One region of the Arthrobacter sp. TJ-238 genome, then DNA from elsewhere that is predicted to be linked to it. Evidence: riboswitches for the same ligand, from Rfam matches in the RefSeq annotation. Region 1 holds a riboswitch; each other region holds the start of a gene.
The links. Region 1 has a riboswitch for S-adenosylmethionine ahead of AC4D2O_RS14585 (GrpB family protein). Riboswitches for the same ligand answer to the same signal wherever they lie in the genome.

Region 1 (2,941 bases):
TGATGGTCACCCTGTCGCAGAGCTGTTCCACTTCGGCCAGGATGTGGCTGGAGAGCAGCACTGTCGCCCCGTCTGCTGTGACCCGGCGGACATGGCGACGGAATACGGCGTCCATGACCGGGTCGAGGCCCGAGCTTGGTTCGTCCAGCAGGTAGAGCCTGGTGGGGCGGCAGAAGGCTGCGATCAGGGCTGCCTTCTGCCGGTTGCCCTTGGAGTAGGTCCGCGCCTTCTTCCGCGGATCGAAGTCGAACTCGTCGATGAGCTGGCGGCGTAGGTTCTCATCCGCACCGCCGCGCAGTCCGGCGAGCAGGTCGATGACCTCGCCGCCGGTCAGGTTGGGCCAGAGCGTCACGTCCCCGGGAACATAGGCCACATCCCGGTGTGACCGCACCGGTTCGGCCCAGGGATCGATGCCGAACAGTCGGGCGGTTCCCGACGTGGGGCGGATAAGTCCCAAGAGGATGCGAAGGGTGGTGGTTTTTCCGGCCCCGTTGGGCCCCAGGAATCCGTGGACTTCGCCCGGCAGGACGGACAGGTCCAGGCCGGCAAGCGCGGCCGTCCGTCCAAAGCTCTTGGCGAGGCGTGAGGTGTTGATGACGGGAGATGAATCTGACTGCATGACAGGATCCGTTCCTTGGTCGCGGCCAACACGCCGCGACGGTTGCCATGGCATGCCGCAGGCGTTTCCGTTTGCGGGCCGACCAGGCTTCCCGGCTCTCCAACCCACATTTTACAAGCGGCCCGGAAGCGGTGGAAGTAGCTGATGTCAGAAAGCAGCCTTGTCCTTGGCTCGGGCCGTGCGCGTACAACATCCACTCAGGACCCGTTGCGTACCTTGATACGGGTGCGATACTTGCGCCACGGAGTACGGGAGAACGCTCTCGGGGAACGAGTTCTGGGAACAGCTCAGCGCTATGGAGGACCGGTCCGAGCGACTGCACAGGACCTACCCTGCTTTGAGCTTGCTAACTGGACAGGGTCCCTTGCCTTAACTGAGTGTGATCTTGGGAGCCGCCCAGGCGGCAGGATCGCTCCCGGAAGCCGTTCACGGCGCCCTCTTAAGGCAGTGCGCCGTCAGCGGCGGGGCCGAGGGTTATGAACATGCGCTGTGTCGGCGAGGAAGATCCGTTCGTAGATGTCGTAGACCACCGCAGCTTTCAGGTCGTTGTACCGACGGTTCCCGTCACCTTCCGTGGCCGCTTGTTTTGCTTCGGCGTAGCGCTGTCGATCCTGTACATCGGACCGGAGCCACGCGACGAACATCTCGTGGCGACGAGGCTCGATGGCGTTCGGTTCCCAGATGTGCAGATTCGTGTTGGGGTCACCGAAGGTGAGCTGTCGGTGCGTGTCACCGGCCACGTCGTCCCGAAAGATGAGTCGGAAGCCTACTGATTCGAGCAGGGGGACGAACGCGGCTTCGTCGGCAACGTGGGGGACCGTGAGATCGATATCGATCACGGGCTTGGCGAGGAGGCCCGGTACGGCCGTCGAGCCGATATGACGGATCTGCATTACCTGGTCGGGAATCGTCTTGCTGATGAGTTGATGCATGAGGGCGAACTGGGTCGCCCACGCTATCCGGTGTGCTTCCGGGGGACCGGGCGGTGTTTGGCGATACGCGGTGCGGGCGGTCTGACGGCGGTAGTTGGCGTCATCACGAAACGGCCTCCACAGCGGATGTGTTGTCACGACTTCAGAGTGTTCCACGCTTCCACGCTTCCGCGCCGTCCACCGCGCGATTGCGCGCCTCCGGCCTCGTCCGGGGCACCCCGATCCGCGTCTGGATCCCCGCGGCACTGCTGGCCTTCCTCGTGCTGGCCGCCGTCGCTCCTTCCGTCTTCCTCCGCCAGGACCCCTTCGAGATCGACCCGGCGAACGCCTTCCAGTCCCCGGACGAGGAAGCGCCGTCCTTGCCCGCACGTTCCGTGCCGGGCCGAATGCTCACCTTGGGCACCCACTACAGCGCGGGGTGCCGTCCAACAAACCAGAGTTCTGCGTTGGAACCCTTGATTCTGCTCCGAGGCCGGGTCGGGTTCGACGGCGGGTCCAGAGGCACCTGTCATCTCGCGTCGCGAAGCGCCTCAGGTAGAAGCACTCCGCCCGTAGAGGGAGACGACGAGGAGGATGATGACTCCGTAGATGAGCTGCTGAATGTTCGCCCCGAGGTTCAGGACGGTTACGAGCGTCGAGACCTGAGCGAGCACGAGTGCCCCTCCGACGGTGCCGACGACCGATCCCCGTCCTCCGAAGATCGAGGCGCCCCCGATGACCACTGCCGCGACCGAGGACAGCAGATAGCTCGCTCCCATCGTCGCCGACGCCTGCTGGTAGTAGCCCACGATCACGATGCCGGCGAAAGCTGCCAGGACGCCGCTCACGATGTAGCCACCGATCCGGATACGGTCCACAGGGAGACCCCCGAGCCGCGCGGCCTCGGCCGCGGAACCGACGACGAACAGCGACCGCCCCCATCCCGTGAAGCTCAGCACAATCTGCAGCACTCCCATGAGAATCAGTCCCAGCAGCAGCACCGAGGCCATCTCGACGCCGAACACCGAGATCTTTGCCGAGGTGATTTGGATGACGAACTCGGGGATGGCGGTGAGCTCCGAGAAATTGAACACCAGGAGTATGACTCCGAACAGCAGTCCGTTCATGGCTATCGTCGTCACGATCGGAGTGAGCCCGAGTTTCGAGATGACCAAGCCGTTGAGGAAGCCGATCACGGCCCCGGTGAAGAGCGCGGCCAGAAACGCGCCCATCGGACCCAGCGGGCCCGCGAGACCGAGGAACGCCAGGGCGGAGAAGGCGAGCGTGTTCGGGACCGACAGATCGATGCCGGCCTGGATGACCGCGACCGTCTGACCGAAGGAAGCGATCGCGAGGATGATCGCGAAGGTCGCCGTGCCGATCAGCGAATCTATCGTGACGAGGTTCGGAC
Region 2 (2,941 bases), on a different contig from region 1:
CTGCACCAGACGCGCTTCGGCCGCACCGTGTACGCGATCGGCGGCGGGGAGTCCTCCGCGGTGCTCATGGGCCTCGCCGTCCCGCGCACCAAGGTGCTCGTGTACGGGATCAGCGGCGTGTGCTCCGCGATCGCCGGGATCCTGTTCTCCTTCTACAGCCTCTCCGGGTACAGCCTGGCCGCCACGGGGCTGGAGCTCGACGCGATCGCCGCGGTGGTGGTCGGCGGCACGCTGCTGACCGGCGGGTACGGGTACGTGCTCGGCTCCCTCGCGGGGGTGTTCGTCCTCGGCATCGTCCAGACGTTCATCTCCTACGAGGGCACGCTGAGCTCCTGGTGGACGCGCATCGTGATCGGCGCCCTGCTCCTCGCCTTCATCCTGCTGCAGAAGCTGTTCACCCGGAAGGTCGGAATCACCTGACGCTGCCGGGCCTCCCGCTAGGCTGGGGCCCATGACGGTTCTCGTGTTCCTCGACCCCGGCCACGACGACGGCAGGATCGCGGATGCCTCGCAGCCGCAGCTGATGATCACCGATCTCGGCGCCACGCGCGGCGACGGCGTGTTCGAGTCGATGCTCGCCGTCGACGGGACGCCCCGCAAGGAGCAGGCGCACCTGGCGCGGCTCGCGTCGTCGGCCGCGGCCCTCGACCTGGTGGTGCCGGAAGCGGACGCCTGGAGCCGTGCCATCCGGACCGCCCTCGGCGAGTTCGCGAGCGCCGAGCCGGACCTGGGCAGCGCCGTCGTGAAGCTCGTGGCCACCCGCGGCGTGGAGGGCGCGGGACGGTCGACGGCGTGGGTACAGGTGGCGCCCGTCCCGGCGGCCACGCTGGCGCAGCGCGAGGCGGGCGTGAGGGTCCTGTTCCTCGAGCGCGGGTACGACAGCACCGTGGCGCAGCGCGCACCGTGGCTGCTCATGGGCGCCAAGACGCTCTCCTACGCCGTCAACATGGCCGCGATCCGCCACGCGAAGGCGTCCGGCGCGGATGACGTCATCTTCACCTCATCCGACGGCAAGATCCTCGAGGGGCCCACGTCCACCGTGCTGCTCGCCTATGTGCGCGACGGGCGGAAGACGCTCGTCACGCCGCAGCTCGAGAGCGGCATCCTGGCCGGCACCTCGCAGGCCGCGCTGTTCACCGCGGCGAAGGAGCAGGGGTGGGACCTCGGGTACGGGCCGCTCGAACCGCACCACCTCCTCGACGCCGATGCCGTGTGGCTCATCTCGAGCATCCGGCTCCTCGTGCCCGTCCTCTCGCTCGACGGGCAGGAGATCCGCACCTCCTCGGCCCTGACCGAGGAACTGACCGCGCTCGTGGACCGATTCGTGTGAAGTCGGCCACACCCCGCCCCTGATCCCCCGGATTCCCGCGTCAAGCGGCGCAATATCCGTGATCCCGTTTTGACCGGACACTCCGTGCTGCCCTAGCGTTTTGCTCAAATCAAGAGTTCCAGCCATCGGCCCTGGCCGGCTGGACAGCAACCCTCTCCCGTAGTGGGGTGCTCCAGGTGAAGATTCGGCCGCCGGGTCCAGTCCCCCGGTTGGCAAGTACGGCGTCGTGCGGTCCTTCCCCGGTTTTCGGCCCGGTCCGACCGCCACAGCGCGCACAGCCCAGAACAGCGAGCGTGTCACCCAGCAGCCAGCAGTCCTCCCGCCGGCCTCCGGCGTCCCCAGCACCCCACCCAGCGCGCCCGTTCCCGGGCCCGCCACCACGAAGGACACCATGAACCTCTCCCGTAAGGTCCTCACCGCACTGACCGTGCCCCTGCTCGCCCTGACGGTCTCCTGCGGCAGCTCCAGCAGCAGCGAACCCACCGAGACCACCGACGCCCTGGCCGGCAGCGACCAGCAGTCGCTGGACAAGTACACCACCGAGACCACCACCCCGGTCGAGGAGATCGATCCGGCGGACCTCGGCCTGATCACCGACGGCACGCTGCGCGTCGGCACGCTCTCGGACGCCCCGCCGAACATCTTCCTGGAGGACGGCGTCTTCACCGGCTACGACAACGAACTGCTGCGCGCCATCGGCGACAAGCTGGGCCTCGAGGTGGAGTTCGCCTCCACGGACTTCTCGGCGCTCCTCGCCCAGGTGCAGAACAAGCAGTACGACGTCGGATCCTCCTCGATCTCCACGACCGAGGCCCGCCGGGAGAACGTCGGCTTCACCAACGGCTACGACTTCGGCTACATGGCCGTCGTCGCGAAGACCGACTCCTCCGTCACCGGCTTCGACTCCCTGTCCGAGAGCACGCGCGTCGGGGTGGTCCAGGGCACCGTCCAGGACGACTACGTCACCAACACCCTGGGCCTCGAGCCCGTGCGCTTCCCGGACTACAACACCGTCTACGCCAACGTGAAGAACGGGCAGGTGGACGCCTGGGTGGCACCGTCGCAGCAGGCCACCGGCCAGGTGAAGGAGGGCGACGACACCACGATCGCCGAGACGATCATCAACACCGAGAACTTCACCGCGTACGCCGTGAACAGCGAGAACCAGCCGCTCATCGACGCCCTGAACGCGGGTCTCGACGCCGTGATCGCCAACGGCACCTGGACCGAGCTCACAAAGGAGTGGTACCCGGACCGCGAGATGCCCACCGACTGGAAGCCCGGTAGCAAAGCCGTGGAAGTAAAGTAGCGGTCCCTGCATGGACGCCCTGGAACAACTCGGAAAAACCTTCTTCGACTGGGAGGCGATGGCCGCCGTCCTGCCGGACCTCCTGACCGTCGGCCTGCCGAACACGCTCATGCTCGCGCTGGCCTCGGGGATCATCGGGACGATCGTCGGCATGATCCTCGCGATCATGGGGATCTCCCGCAACCGGGTGCTCCGCTGGATCGCGCGCATCTACACGGACATCTTCCGCGGGCTCCCCGCCGTCGTGATCATCCTGCTCATCGGTCTGGGACTGGGTCCGATCCTCCGGGAGATCACGGGCA
Region 3 (2,941 bases), on a different contig from region 1:
TCCAGCCGGGCGACCGGCACCAGCGCACTGTCCCTCGTGTGCACCCGGATCAGCTTCAGGAGCGGCTTCGGCACCACCGAGGTCCTGCCCAGTGGCGCATGGTGTTCGTGGCGCTCGTCGGCACCGGCCGGCAGCTTCAGGTGCCAACCGGCGTCCTCGCCGCCGGTCCGGCGTCGCAGGGTGATCCGCTGGGACGCCAGCCTCAGGTCCTCCGTATCGAAGTACTCGGCCTCGAGGTGGAACTCGACGGGCGCATCCACACCTCCGACCCCGGGGACGTCCTCGAGTGCGGGAGGCGGGGTGTCATCCTCGACGTCGAACTTCCGCTCGATCTCCACAACAGGCTCAGCGCGCATAGGGCACTGTATATCCTCGCCAGGTCGGACGTCAGCAGGTCTCTGCCGGCCGACGACCCCCTTCCGCTGCGCGGTGGGGCCGAAAGACCCTAGAGGGATGCGCCGATCAGGTGCACAATTGCGGAACTCGAGGACCGACACGAGCCCTGGGTCGACGAAGGCGCGCGTCGACCACCCACCGTCGGACCATTCGTCGCGCGCCCTTCCCACCGAAGGAGACCGCCATGACCACAGAACAGTCGGAGCCCCGACCCGTGAGTCTGCCTGCCACCGCTCCCCCCTCAGGGGAACGCATCCAGCGCGGCGCACCCGCGCTGTCCGAGTCCGACCTCAAACGCCAGTGCGAGCGTCGCCGTGAAGCGGAGCGGAAGCTCGCCCTCCACATCCAGCGGTACAGGGAGACGCACCCTCTTCCTCTGAGCCACTGACACCCGTCCCGACCGAAGCGTTCCCGGTTCCACCGGGATCGGGAACGCTTCCGCGAGGGTCGGAACCCGTACGCTCTCTCCATGGACGCACGCCTCCACTTCGTCACCGTCGCCGCGCGGGACCTCGACGCCGCGCGGACCTTCTACAGCGAAGGGCTCGGGTGGACGCCGACTCTCGATGTGCCCGACGAGGTGATCTTCTACCAAGTGGCTCCGGGAGTGCTCCTCGGGCTGTTCCTCGCCGGTAAGTTCGCCCAGGACCTCGGGCTCGACGCCACACCGGTACCGTCGGGCATAGTGCTGTCCCACAATGTCGACGGCCCGGAAGAGGTCCGCGCCGCCGTCGCTGCCATGATGCGCGCCGGCGGCACCCCTGTCCAGGAGCCGCAGGAGAGCGTCTTCGGCGGCATCTTCCGCGGGCTCGTGCGCGATCCGAACGGAATCGTGTGGGAGATCGCCCATAATCCCGGGTGGCGCATCCTCGACGACGGCACCGTCACCCTTCGCTGAAATGCACCGCAGGACATTCCGTCCACTCCACGGCAATTCGCGCCGTGTCATATTTCTTTTTATTGGTCGGACGCCCCGGGCATCTGCCTATAGTTGGTTCCAGCTTCAAGAGACGCGATCGTAAAGCTCCGACTGGATCGCGCGCCAACCCCATGTTCCTGGGTGGTTCGGATGACGAAGCGGCCTTCTCCTCGGCACACAGTGCCGGTCCGGTGCGGGCAAGAGCACTTCGAAAGGCACTCATCGTGAGCTGTACCGCCCTCCCCTAGCAGGATCCCGGCGCCCTCGGTGCGTCTTTTCCCTTCACTCTCCTTTTCATTCTCCTTCCGGACGCAATATGCTCCGCGCTGCGCCGGAACGACTCTTGAGGAATTTCCCATGAACGCACCCTTAATTCGTCCTGCCCGAAATCGAAACCGCTCCGGGAACGCCACGGTCCTGGCCGCGGTGGGCCTCCTCGTCCTCCTGGCCGGCTGCGCCGGTCCGGCGAATTCGTCCGCCGTCACCGGTGGCGAGCCGGTCTCCGGCGGCGTCCTGGACGTGTCCATCTCGGCCGAGCCGGGCTGCCTCGACGGCCACGGCATCTCCGCCACGCAGCAGCAGTTCCTCGGCCGCCTGATCTACGACAACGTGGTGACCCTCGACGAGAACGGGGACATCGCGCCGTACCTCGCCGAGTCCTGGGATGTTTCGGAGGACGGCAGGACGTACACGTTCCGCCTCAAGCAGGGGGTCACGTTCAGCGACGGCTCGCCCTGGAACGCGGAGGTCCTCGGGCAGAACTTCGAGCACATGAGGGACCCCGCCACGAAGTCACCCCTCGCTGCCGCGTACATCGCCCCGTACGTCGACGGCACGGTGCTCGACGAATACACCTTCGAGGCCCACCTCGCCTACCCCTACACCCCCTTCCTCTACACCCTCGCCCAGTCCTGGCTCGGCATGAACTCCGGCAAGGCCATCACCGAGGCGCCCGAGACGCTGTGCCAGAAGCCGATCGGCACAGGGCCCTTCACCGTCGCCGACTACCGCCCCGGCCAGAGCATCAGCTACACGAAGCGGGAGGGCTACGCCTGGGCGCCCGAGTGGCTGGACGGTGACGGTGCCGCGTACCTCGACGGCGTCGAGGTCACCCTCGTCAGCGAACCCGTCATCCGCCACCAGTCCCTCGTCTCGGGCCAGTACGACCTGACGGAGAACCTCGCGCCGCAGAACGCCTCGGCCGTGCAGGCCGACCCGAACTTCACGTACGAGAACCTCGCCCGGACCGGCAACCCCTACGTCCTCAATTTCAACCTGAATCGTGCACCGTTCGACGACCTCGCGGTGCGGCAGGCGTTCGCCGCCGCAGTGGACACGAAGGCCGTCACGGAGAGCCTCGGCTTCGGCACCTACACGCCGATCGACGGCTTCCTGTCCAGGGAGAGCAGGTACTACGACCCGACTGTCGAGGGGGTCCTCACGTATGACCCCGAGCGCGCGAACCAGCTGCTCGACGACGCCGGGTGGACCGGGCGTGACGGCGAGGGCTTCCGCACGAAGGACGGGAGCAGGCTGACGGTCGAGGTCCCCACGGTGGAGAGTTCCACGCCGAGCCCACTGCTCGTGCAGCTGCAGGGAGAGGCCCGCAAGGTGGGCTTCGACCTG
Region 4 (2,941 bases), on a different contig from region 1:
GGTGGCGTAGTAGATGCACTGGGACACCCAGGAGCCGTACTTCAGCTGCCGCTCGGTGAGCTCGTAGTTGGAGACGTTGAGGAAGAACCCGTCCGCCTTCTGCACGCCGGCCTTCACGAGGCGGCTGGCGATCTCCCCCGTGCCGAGCCAGGCGCTGTGCGTGCCGTCGAGATAGACCTTCGTGTTCGGCAGCGCCTTGAGCCGGTCCACCGCGTAGTCGAGCATCTCGAAGCGTTCCGCGGCCGCGGTCGCGGCGTCGGCCTCCGCCGGCTGGCACCACTCGAGGTTGCCGTCGAGCCCGCGGTACCAGGGGATGATCCCGAGCCCGTCCGGCTCGAGCACCACCATCGCGGCCCGATCCTCGATACCTGCCGCGAGGGCGTCGATCCAGGTCTTGTAGCCGGCGACGTCGGTCGCCCCGCCGGCCGAGTACTGCGCGCAGTCGCGGAACGGCAGGTTGTAGGCGGCGAGCACGGGCATCTGCTTCTTGCCGGCGGCGCGATGCGTGGTGGCACGGACCTCCCGCGTCACCGTGGTGGGGTCGCCGTCCGTGACCCACACGGCCTGCGGCGTGGAGACCATCGCACTGAGGCCGTCCGCCGTCCGACGGTCACCCGAGGACCGCAGCCCGGCGATCTGGCGCTGTGCCTCGTTGCTCCTCATGTCGATGATGGGTGGTTTCGAGAACCCGAACGGAATGCGCCCCTTTCCCCGTGGAAGCGCTCCCACGGCCGGTCTTTGTTGCGCCGGTCAACTTTGTCAAGGGTCCCGGCACTCCCCGCACGAGCGGGTGGCGAGCTCTTCGGGGGACACATTGTTTGGTTCCGCGAGTGCACGGTGTCACACTCGTTCTGACCATCCCGAGCGGCTGAGAGATCTGGCTCACTGACGCCGCAGCAACCCTGGCCTCCGCGATCCGCGGCGACAGTAGGGTGCTACTGCCAGACCGATGGAGGACATGATGAGCGTCGCCGACCTTTCCACCCCGCTGAAATTCGCCTACTGGGTGCCGAACGTCAGCGGCGGCCTCGTGGTCTCGACCATCGAGCAGCGCACCGGCTGGGACTTCGAGTACAACCGGAAGCTCGCCCGGATCGCGGAGGACGCCGGTTTCGAGTACGCCCTGTCGCAGACCCGTTACGCCGCGTCCTACGGCGCGGACAAGCAGCACGAGGCGACGTCGTTCTCCCTCGCGCTCCTCGCCGCGACCGAGAAGCTGAAGGTCATCGCCGCGGTGCACCCCGGCATGTGGCACCCGGGCGTGCTCGCGAAGTTCATCATCACCGCGGACCACATCTCCAACGGCCGTGCCGCAGTCAACATCGTCTCCGGCTGGCTCAAGGACGAGTTCGTGAACTTCGGCCTCGACTGGCTCGAGCACGACGAACGGTACGTCCGCACGGAGGAGTTCATCCGCGTGCTGCGCGGCCTGTGGACCGTGGAGGGGTACAGCCAGTCGGGGAAGTACTACGACATCACCGACTTCACGCTCAGCCCTGCGCCGGTCGACGTGCCCGGGCGTCCGCACCCCGAGATCTTCTTCGGAGGCAATTCGACGGCGGCGCAGGCCACCGCGGGCCGGGTGGCGGACTGGTACTTCTCGAACGGCAAGGACCTCGAGGGATTCAGGGAGAACATCGCAGGCGTGCGGGCCTCCGCTGCCCAGGCGGGCCGGCACCCCCGGTACGGGCTCAACGGGTTCGTCATCGCCCGAGACTCCGAGAAGGAGGCCCGGGACACGCTGCGCGAGATCGTTGCGAAGGCGCACCGCCCCGCCGTCGAGGGCTTCCGTGACGCCGTCCAGGAGGCGGGCGCGGCCACGAAGGACGGCAGGGGCATGTGGGCCGACTCCTCGTTCGAGGATCTCGTCCAGTACAACGACGGCTTCAGGACCCGGCTCATCGGCACGCCCGAGCAGATCGCCGAGCGCATCGTCGAGTACAAGAAGATCGGCGTGAATCTCCTCCTGACCTGCTACCTGCACTTCCAGGAGGAAGTCGCCGCCTTCGGCACGGACGTCCTGCCGATCGTGCGGCAGCTCGAGGCGGACGCCGCGCGCGCCGCCGGAGTCGATTTCGATCCGGACGCCACCCTCGCAACCCACGAATCCACCAAGGCAGGTATCTGATGGCAGAACGTTCCTTCGGTTTCCGCACGCGTGCCCTGCACGCCGGCGGTACCCCCGACGCCACGCACGGCGCGCGCGCCGTGCCGATCTACCAGACGACGTCGTTCGTGTTCAAGGACACCAACGACGCCGCCAACCTCTTCGCGCTCCAGAAGTACGGCAACATCTACTCGCGCATCGGCAATCCCACCGTCGCGGCGTTCGAGGAGCGCATCGCGTCCCTCGAGGGCGGCATCGGCGCGGTGGCGACGGCGTCGGGCATGAGCGCGGAGTTCATCACCTTCGCGGCGCTGTGTCAGGCGGGCGACCACATCGTCGCCGCGTCGCAGCTGTACGGCGGGACGGTCACGCAGCTCGACGTCACCCTGAGGCGCTTCGGCATCGAGACCACCTTCGTGCCCGGCACCGATCCGGCCGACTACGCCGCCGCCATCCGCGAGAACACCAAGGCCGTGTACGCCGAGGTCATCGCGAACCCCTCCGGCGAGATCGCGGACCTCGCCGGGCTGGCGAAGGTCGCGCACGACGCCGGGATCCCGTTCATCGTCGACTCGACGCTGAGCACGCCCTACCTCGTGCGGCCCATCGAGCACGGCGCCGACATCGTCATCCACTCCGCCACCAAGTTCATCGGCGGGCACGGCACCACCCTCGGCGGCGTGATCGTGGAGAGCGGACGGTTCGACTGGGGCAACGGCAAGTTCCCCATGATGACCGAGCCGGTGCCCTCCTACGGCAACATCCAGTGGTGGGCGAACTTCGGCGAGTACGGGTTCCTGACCAAGCTCCGCACCGAGCAGCTCCGCGACATCG

Region 2: another riboswitch for S-adenosylmethionine. It lies ahead of AC4D2O_RS09295 (ABC transporter substrate-binding protein); the one in region 1 lies ahead of AC4D2O_RS14585 (GrpB family protein).
Region 3: another riboswitch for S-adenosylmethionine. It lies ahead of AC4D2O_RS06180 (ABC transporter substrate-binding protein); the one in region 1 lies ahead of AC4D2O_RS14585 (GrpB family protein).
Region 4: another riboswitch for S-adenosylmethionine. It lies ahead of sfnG (dimethylsulfone monooxygenase SfnG); the one in region 1 lies ahead of AC4D2O_RS14585 (GrpB family protein).

Annotation. Positions count from the first base shown of each region.
Region 1 is NZ_JBZCNH010000006.1:232,286-235,226, forward strand. Features, by position in the region: gene AC4D2O_RS14580 (ABC transporter ATP-binding protein) at 1-619, opposite strand, end outside; gene AC4D2O_RS14585 (GrpB family protein) at 1,075-1,707, opposite strand; SAM riboswitch class IV at 1,902-2,012, opposite strand; gene AC4D2O_RS14590 (ABC transporter permease) at 2,082-2,941, opposite strand, start outside.
Region 2 is NZ_JBZCNH010000004.1:85,490-88,430, reverse strand. Features, by position in the region: gene yjfF (galactofuranose ABC transporter, permease protein YjfF) at 1-420, shown strand, start outside; gene AC4D2O_RS09300 (aminodeoxychorismate lyase) at 452-1,330, shown strand; SAM riboswitch class IV at 1,438-1,555, shown strand; gene AC4D2O_RS09295 (ABC transporter substrate-binding protein) at 1,722-2,639, shown strand; gene AC4D2O_RS09290 (amino acid ABC transporter permease) at 2,650-2,941, shown strand, end outside.
Region 3 is NZ_JBZCNH010000003.1:17,390-20,330, reverse strand. Features, by position in the region: gene AC4D2O_RS06195 (CYTH and CHAD domain-containing protein) at 1-356, opposite strand, end outside; gene AC4D2O_RS06190 (hypothetical protein) at 581-784, shown strand; gene AC4D2O_RS06185 (VOC family protein) at 866-1,294, shown strand; SAM riboswitch class IV at 1,398-1,525, shown strand; gene AC4D2O_RS06180 (ABC transporter substrate-binding protein) at 1,673-2,941, shown strand, end outside.
Region 4 is NZ_JBZCNH010000001.1:228,350-231,290, forward strand. Features, by position in the region: gene AC4D2O_RS01060 (glycoside hydrolase family 6 protein) at 1-663, opposite strand, end outside; SAM riboswitch class I at 853-956, shown strand; gene sfnG (dimethylsulfone monooxygenase SfnG) at 962-2,128, shown strand; gene AC4D2O_RS01070 (O-acetylhomoserine aminocarboxypropyltransferase/cysteine synthase family protein) at 2,128-2,941, shown strand, end outside.